2 regions of the Streptomyces sp. NPDC127129 genome follow, and region 2 is predicted to be linked to the other one. Evidence: riboswitches for the same ligand, from Rfam matches in the RefSeq annotation. Region 2 holds a riboswitch; the other holds the start of a gene.
What was found. A riboswitch is a leader RNA that binds a small molecule or an ion and turns the genes downstream of it on or off. The one in region 2 is predicted to bind cobalamin.
Positions count from the first base shown of each region.

Region 1 (3,737 bases), on a different contig from region 2:
CGGGAAGGTGGGGCTGGTGTCCGGCGGCGGGTCCGGGCACGAACCCCTGCACGGGGGCTTCGTCGGGCCCGGGATGCTGGCGGCCGCCTGCCCCGGAGAGGTGTTCACCTCGCCCGTCCCCGACCAGATGGTGCGTGCCGCCGCCGCGGTCGACAGCGGGGCCGGGGTGCTGTTCGTCGTCAAGAACTACACCGGTGACGTACTCAACTTCGAGATGGCCGCCGAACTCGCCGAGGACGAGGGCATCCAGATCGCGAAGGTGCTCGTCGACGACGACGTGGCGGTGACGGACAGTCTGTACACCGCCGGCCGGCGCGGGACGGGGGCGACCCTCTTCGTGGAGAAGATCGCCGGGGCCGCCGCCGAGGAGGGTGCGCCGCTGGAGCGGGTGGAGGCGGTCGCGCGCCGGGTGAACGAGCGGTCGCGGAGTTTCGGCGTGGCGCTGAGCGCCTGCACCACGCCCGCCAAGGGCAGCCCCACCTTCGAACTACCCGCAGGTGAGCTTGAGTTGGGTATCGGCATCCATGGGGAACCGGGACGGGAGCGACGGCCCATGATGACCTCGGGCGAGATCGCGGACGTCGCCGTCGACGCCGTGCTCGAGGATCTGCGGCCGTCCGGTCCCGTCCTGGCCCTCGTGAACGGGATGGGCGCCACGCCGCTGCTCGAACTGTACGGATTCAACGCCGAGGTGCAGCGCGTGCTGGCCGAGCGCGGGGTGCCCGTCGCCCGCACGCTGGTCGGCAACTACGTGACCTCGCTCGACATGGCCGGCTGCTCGGTGACGCTCTGCCAGGCCGACGAGGAGCTGCTCCGGTTCTGGGACGCGCCCGTGCAGACGCCGGCGCTGCGCTGGGGCCGGTGAGCGGGGATGACCGAGGTGGACGAGTTCGACGCCGCGTTCTTCCGTCGCTGGCTGACCAGGGCCGCGGCGGTCGTCGACCGTGAGGCGGAGCATCTCACCGAGCTCGACTCGGCGATCGGCGACGCGGACCACGGCGCCAATCTGAAGCGGGGGTTCGCCGCCGTGACGGACGCCCTGGAGAAGGATCCGCCCGAGACTCCGGGGGCCGTACTCGTAGCCGCGGGGCGGCAGTTGATCTCCACGGTCGGGGGTGCGTCGGGTCCGCTGTACGGGACGCTGCTGCGACGGACCGGCAAGGCGCTCGGGGAGGGCGCTTCGGTGACGCGGGAGGAGCTGGCCACGGCCCTGGCCGCCGGTGTCGCCGCCGTCGCGCAGCTCGGCGGTGCCCAGGTCGGGGACAAGACCATGCTGGACGCGCTCACTCCCGCGGCCGAGGCGCTCGGCGGCTCCTTCGCCGCGGCCCGGGACGCGGCCGGGCGCGGCGCGCTCGCGACCGTACCACTCCAGGCGCGCAAGGGCAGGGCGAGCTATCTGGGCGAACGCTCCATCGGGCATCAGGATCCCGGGGCCACCTCGTCGGCCCTGCTGATCGCCGCCCTCGCGGAGGTGGCCGCCGCATGACCGGCCGGCAGGGCACGGTGGGCATCGTGCTCGTCTCGCACAGCGCGGCCGTGGCCGACTCCGTCGCCGCCCTGGCCCAGGGGCTCGCGGGCGGCGGTGCGACCGCTCCCGTCGCCGCCGCCGGAGGCACTCCGGACGGGGGTCTCGGCACGAGTTCCGAGCGGATCGCCGAGGCGGCGAAGGCGGTCGACGGGGGCGCCGGAGTGGCCCTCCTCGTCGACCTCGGCAGCGCCGTCCTGACCGTCAAGGCGCTGCTCGCCGAGGAAGACGAGCTGCCCGAGGGCTCACGGCTCGTGGACGCCCCCTTCGTCGAGGGTGCCGTCGCCGCGCTCGTCACGGCGAGCGCCGGAGGGGACCTGGACGCGGTGGTGGCGGCGGCCTCTGAGGCGTACACGTACCGGAAGGAGTGAGACGGGGGCGCGGGAGGCGTGCGCGGGGGCGACAGGGGTGCGTGGGGCGTGCGGGAGATCCGTCACACACCGTCCGCGGCGCCTCCCGTGTTGTGATGTAGCTGGTCAACCCACTAATGTCACAGCGCCTTGGTGTACGGGAAACCGGTGCGGTACCGGTGCGGCCCTCGCCACTGTGATCGGGAAGTCCGGCTCCATCCCTCCGGGGAAGCCACTGGACCGCCGCGGGAGACCGCGGGGGTGTGGGAAGGCGGAGCCGCGGCGGCATGACCCGTCAGCCAGGAGACCGGCCAGGGTGCGTTGTCCATCCACGAGGTGCTGGAGAGGGTCTCCCAACCATGCATATAGCCGAGGGGTATCTGCCCCCTGTGCACGCGGCCGCCTGGGGCGTCGCGTCCGCCCCCTTCGTCGTCCACGGTGTCCGCGCGCTGACCCGTGAGGTCAAGGCCAATCCCGAGTCCACCCTGTTGCTCGGTGCGTCCGGTGCGTTCACCTTCGTTCTGTCCGCGCTCAAGATCCCTTCGGTGACGGGCAGTTGCTCGCACCCGACCGGTACGGGTCTCGGCGCGATCCTGTTCCGGCCGCCGGTGATGGCGGTCCTGGGCACGATCACCCTGCTGTTCCAGGCGCTGCTGCTCGCCCACGGCGGGCTCACCACGCTCGGCGCCAACGTCTTCTCGATGGCGATCGTCGGGCCGTGGGCCGGTTTCGGTACGTACTGGCTGCTGCGCCGCTTCGACGTCCCGCTCATGGTGAGCGTGTTCTTCGGGGCGTTCGTCGCCGACCTGTCGACGTACTGCGTGACCAGCGTCCAGCTCGCGCTGGCGTTCCCGGACCCGGGCAGCGGCGTGCTCGGCGCGCTGGCCAAGTTCGGCTCCATCTTCGCCGTCACGCAGCTGCCGCTCGCCGTGAGCGAGGGCCTGCTGACGGTGCTCGTCATGCGGCTGCTCACACAGTCCAGCAAGGCGGACCTGACCCGCCTCGGGGTTCTGCTCCCGTCCCGGAAGAAGAACGAGAACGCGGAGGCGAGCGCCTGATGAGCCGGAACGCGAAGATCAACACACTGTTGCTGCTCGTCGTCGGGGCACTGGCCGTCCTCCCGCTGCTCCTGGGGCTCGGCGACCACAAGGAGGAGCCGTTCACCGGCGCCGACGCCGAGGCGGAGACGGCGATCACGGAGATCGATCCCGACTACGAGCCGTGGTTCTCCCCGCTCTACGAGCCTCCGTCCGGTGAGATCGAGTCGGCGCTCTTCTCCCTTCAGGCGGCCCTCGGTGCCGGGGTGCTCGCCTACTACTTCGGCCTGCACAGGGGCCGCAGGCAGGGCGAGGCCCGCGCGGCCGCCACGTCGTCGCGGTCCGTGCCGGCGCCCGCGCCGGCCCCCGCCTCCGCGGCCACGTCCACGGCCGGCTCCGCGGCCACGTCCGGCGACGAGTAGCCGCCGGTGCTGCCGATCGACGCAGCGGCGCACAGCAGTCGCTGGCGCCGCCGTCACCCGTGCGAGAAAGCGGCGCTCGGCTTCGGCCTGACGCTCTGCGCGGTGTGCCTGCCGCCGTGGCCGGGTGCCGTACTGGTCGCGGCGGCCACCCTGGCGGTCCTTCTCGGACCGGCCGGGGTGCCGGGGCGTCAGCTGTGGCGCGCCTTCCGCATCCCGCTGGGCTTCTGTGTGACGGGCGCGGTCCCGCTGCTCTTCGAGGTGGGCGGGGACCGGGGCCTGGTGGCGCTCGCGCACGACGGGCCCGTGCACGCGGGCGAGTTGCTGCTGCGGACCTCGTCGGCGTCGCTGGGCGTGCTGCTGTTCGCCTTCACGACGCCCGTCTCGGACGTCCTGCCCCGGCTGG
Region 1 is NZ_JBHXTV010000017.1:173,097-176,833, reverse strand. Features, by position in the region: gene dhaK (dihydroxyacetone kinase subunit DhaK) at 1-865, shown strand, start outside; gene dhaL (dihydroxyacetone kinase subunit DhaL) at 872-1,486, shown strand; gene ACFVGW_RS29420 (PTS-dependent dihydroxyacetone kinase phosphotransferase subunit DhaM) at 1,483-1,896, shown strand; cobalamin riboswitch at 1,982-2,206, shown strand; gene ACFVGW_RS29415 (energy-coupling factor ABC transporter permease) at 2,235-2,933, shown strand; gene ACFVGW_RS29410 (energy-coupling factor ABC transporter substrate-binding protein) at 2,933-3,334, shown strand; gene cbiQ (cobalt ECF transporter T component CbiQ) at 3,341-3,737, shown strand, end outside.
Region 1: another riboswitch for cobalamin. It lies ahead of ACFVGW_RS29415 (energy-coupling factor ABC transporter permease); the one in region 2 lies ahead of cobN (cobaltochelatase subunit CobN).

Region 2 (3,737 bases):
CGTCGTGCCGTGGACCGTCGTGCTGTCGGTCGTCGGGCCGTTGGTCGTTCGGCCGGCGTCCGGATCAGTACGGGCGCCGGTGTGCCCTCCCGCGGCGCCCGGGAGTTCCCGTACGCGCCAGGCGCCGTTCCCGGCGGCCTGCGCGGCCCGGAGGAAGGCGTCGGCCGCGGCGAGCGCGGCGCGCGGCGCGTCGGCGCCCGCGACGCGGAACGCCTGCCCGCCGACATGCACGAGCGCGTCGCCCCCGCCCGCCGAGGGCCCCGCTTCTGCGATCAAGGTCACATCTCCGCCGAGGCCCGCCACGTCACCGCGGCCGTCGTCCAGGGCGAAGAGGAAGCGGCCCGAGAGGGCCGCCGTCCAGGCTTCCGCGCACAGCAGCGCGTCCAGCTCCCGGGCCCACAACTGCACGTCCGCGTAGCCGAGTCCGTCCAGTCCGGCCGTCGGGGAGGCGACGATGTTGCGGACGCGTTCGTGGGTGGTCGAGGGCAGAAGGCCCGCCTCGGCCAGGCGGTCCGCCAGTTCCGCGCCGCAGCCCTCGCCGAGGCCCCGCAGCTCCACGTTCCCCCGGGACGTCACCGTCACCCGGCCGTCGCCGAGCGCATCCGCCGCGTCCGCCAGTACCTCGACCTGACGAGACGTCAACAGTCCTGCGGGCAGGCGCAGTCGGGCCAGGCGGCCGTCGTCGGCGGGGTGCAGTCGGAGCGCCCCGGGGCAGGCGTCGCCACGGTCCCGTATGAGAGGTTCGCCCTGGTTGGGCGCAGGGGGCGTGGTGGGCGGCATGGCGGCGAGCATACCGACGTGAATCCGGGTGACCACCCGGGCCGCCGAGCGCACGATCTACTATGCAGAACGGCATGGGGTCCCAGGACCCCGGGGAGGAAGCCCGGTGAGAATCCGGCGCGGTCCCGCCACTGTGAGCCGGGCCCCGGAAGGGGCCGGGTGAGTCAGGAACTCCTGCCGTCCATACGACCACCCGGGGCGCGGACAACCCCGAGGAAGGCCTGCGCACGCATGCGAATTCTGTTGCTGTCGCACTCCGACACCGACCTGCTCAGCGCCCGCGCGGCCGGCGGCCCCGTCGCGTACCGGTTCGCCAACCCCTCCCGTCTCGCCCTGGACGACCTGCCCGGGCTGCTGGACGGCGCCGACCTCGTTCTCGTACGCCTTCTCGGCGGTCTGCGTGCCTGGGAGGACGGCCTGGACGCCCTGCGGGCGACGGAGAAGCCGCTGGTCGTGCTCTCCGGGGAACAGGCCCCCGACGCCCAGCTGATGGAGGCCTCCACCGTCCCCGTCGGCGTCGCCACCGAGGCCCACGCCTACCTCGCGCACGGCGGCCCCGCCAACCTGGAGCAGCTGGCCCGGTTCCTCTCCGACACCGTGCTGCTCACCGGTCACGGCTTCGACGCCCCGGCCGCCGCGCCCACCTGGGGCCCGCTGGAGCGGGAATCGCGCGCCACCGACGGCCCGACCGTCGCCGTGCTCTACTACCGCGCCCACCACATGAGCGGGAACACCGCCTTCGTCGACGCGCTCTGCGCGGCGATCGAGGACGCGGGCGCCCGTGCGCTGCCGCTGTACGTCGCCTCCCTGCGCGCCCCCGAGCCGGAGCTGCTCGACACCCTGCGTACGGCCGACGCGATCGTCACCACCGTCCTCGCGGCCGGCGGCACCAAGCCCGCCGAGGCGCAGGCGGGCGGGGACGAGGACGCCTGGGACGCGGGCGCGCTCGCCGCCCTCGACGTGCCGATCCTGCAGGCGCTCTGCCTCACCGGCTCGCGCGCGGCCTGGGAGGAGAACGACGAGGGCCTCTCCCCGCTGGACGCCGCGAGCCAGGTCGCCGTGCCCGAGTTCGACGGCCGGCTCATCACCGTCCCGTTCTCCTTCAAGGAGATCGACGAGGACGGACTTCCGGCGTACGTCGCCGACACCGAGCGCGCCGCGCGCGTCGCCGGGATCGCGGTACGCCACGCCCGCCTGCGGCACATCCCGAACGCCGGGAAGAGGCTCGCCCTGGTCCTCTCCGCGTACCCGACCAAGCACTCCCGGATCGGCAACGCGGTCGGTCTCGACACCCCCGCCTCCGCCGTCGCGCTCCTGCGGCGCCTGCGCGAGGAGGGGTACGACTTCGGCCCGGTCGAGGAGATCCCGGGGCTGGTCTCCGGGGACGGCGACGAGCTGATCTACGCCCTGATCGAGGCGGGCGGCCACGACCAGGACTGGCTGACCGAGGAGCAGCTGGCCAAGAACCCCGTCCGCATCCCGGCCGCCGACTACAAGCGCTGGTACGCGCAGCTGCCGGCCGAGCTGCGCGAGGCCGTCGAGGAGCACTGGGGTCCGGCGCCCGGCGAGATGTTCCTCGACCGGTCCCGGAATCCCGAGGGCGACATCGTCCTCGCCGCCCTGCGGCGCGGGAACCTGCTGGTCCTCATCCAGCCGCCGCGCGGCTTCGGCGAGAACCCGATCGCGATCTACCACGACCCCGATCTCCCGCCGTCCCACCACTACCTGGCCGCCTACCGCTGGATCGCGGCGCGCGCCGAGGACGGCGGCTTCGGCGCCGACGCGATGGTCCACCTCGGCAAGCACGGCAACCTGGAGTGGCTGCCCGGCAAGAACGCGGGCCTGTCCGCCGCCTGCGGCCCGGACGCGGCGCTCGGCGACATCCCGCTGGTCTACCCGTTCCTGGTCAACGACCCGGGCGAGGGCACGCAGGCCAAGCGTCGCGTGCACGCGACGCTGGTCGACCACCTGGTGCCGCCGATGGCGCGCGCCGACTCGTACGGCGACATCGCGCGCCTCGAGCAGCTGCTCGACGAGTACGCGCAGATCTCCTCCATGGACCCGTCCAAGCTGCCCGCGATCCGCGCGCAGATCTGGACGCTGATCCAGGCGGCGAAGCTCGACCACGACCTGGGCCTGGAGGCCCGCCCGGAGGACGACGGCTTCGACGACTTCCTGCTGCACGTCGACGGCTGGCTGTGCGAGGTCAAGGACGCCCAGATCAGGGACGGTCTGCATGTGCTCGGCGGGGCGCCGGCCGGTCCCGAGCGTGTGAACCTGGTGCTCTCGATCCTGCGCGCCCGGCAGATCTGGGGCGGTACGCAGGCCCTGCCGGGTCTCCGCGAGGCCCTGGGTCTTGACGAGTCCGCCGCGACGCGGACCACCGCCGACGAGGCGGAGGCGACGGCGCGCGAGCTGGTCGAGGCGATGGAGGCGGCGGACTGGTCCGTGGACGCGGTCCCGGCGGTCGCCGCCGCGTACGGTCCCGACGTCCAGGCCGTCCTCCGCTTCGCCTGCGAGCAGGTCGTCCCGCGGCTCTCCGCCACGACCGACGAACTCACCCACGCCGTCCACGCGTTGAACGGCGGCTTCGTCCCGGCGGGGCCCTCCGGCTCGCCGCTGCGCGGCCTGGTCAACGTGCTGCCGACCGGCCGGAACTTCTACTCCGTCGATCCCAAGGCCGTCCCCTCCCGCCTCGCGTGGGAGACCGGCCAGGCGCTCGCCGACTCGCTCCTGGAGCGCTACCGCTCCGACAACGGGGAGTGGCCGACCTCCGTCGGTCTCTCCCTGTGGGGCACGAGCGCGATGCGCACGGCGGGCGACGACGTGGCCGAGGCCCTCGCCCTGCTGGGCATCCGCCCCACCTGGGACGACGCCTCGCGCCGGGTGAACGGTCTGGAGCCGGTTCCGCTCGCCGAGCTGGGCCGCCCGCGCATCGACGTCACGCTCCGCATCTC
Region 2 is NZ_JBHXTV010000006.1:284,519-288,255, forward strand. Features, by position in the region: gene ACFVGW_RS14320 (cobalamin biosynthesis protein CobG) at 1-792, opposite strand, end outside; cobalamin riboswitch at 836-975, shown strand; gene cobN (cobaltochelatase subunit CobN) at 1,012-3,737, shown strand, end outside.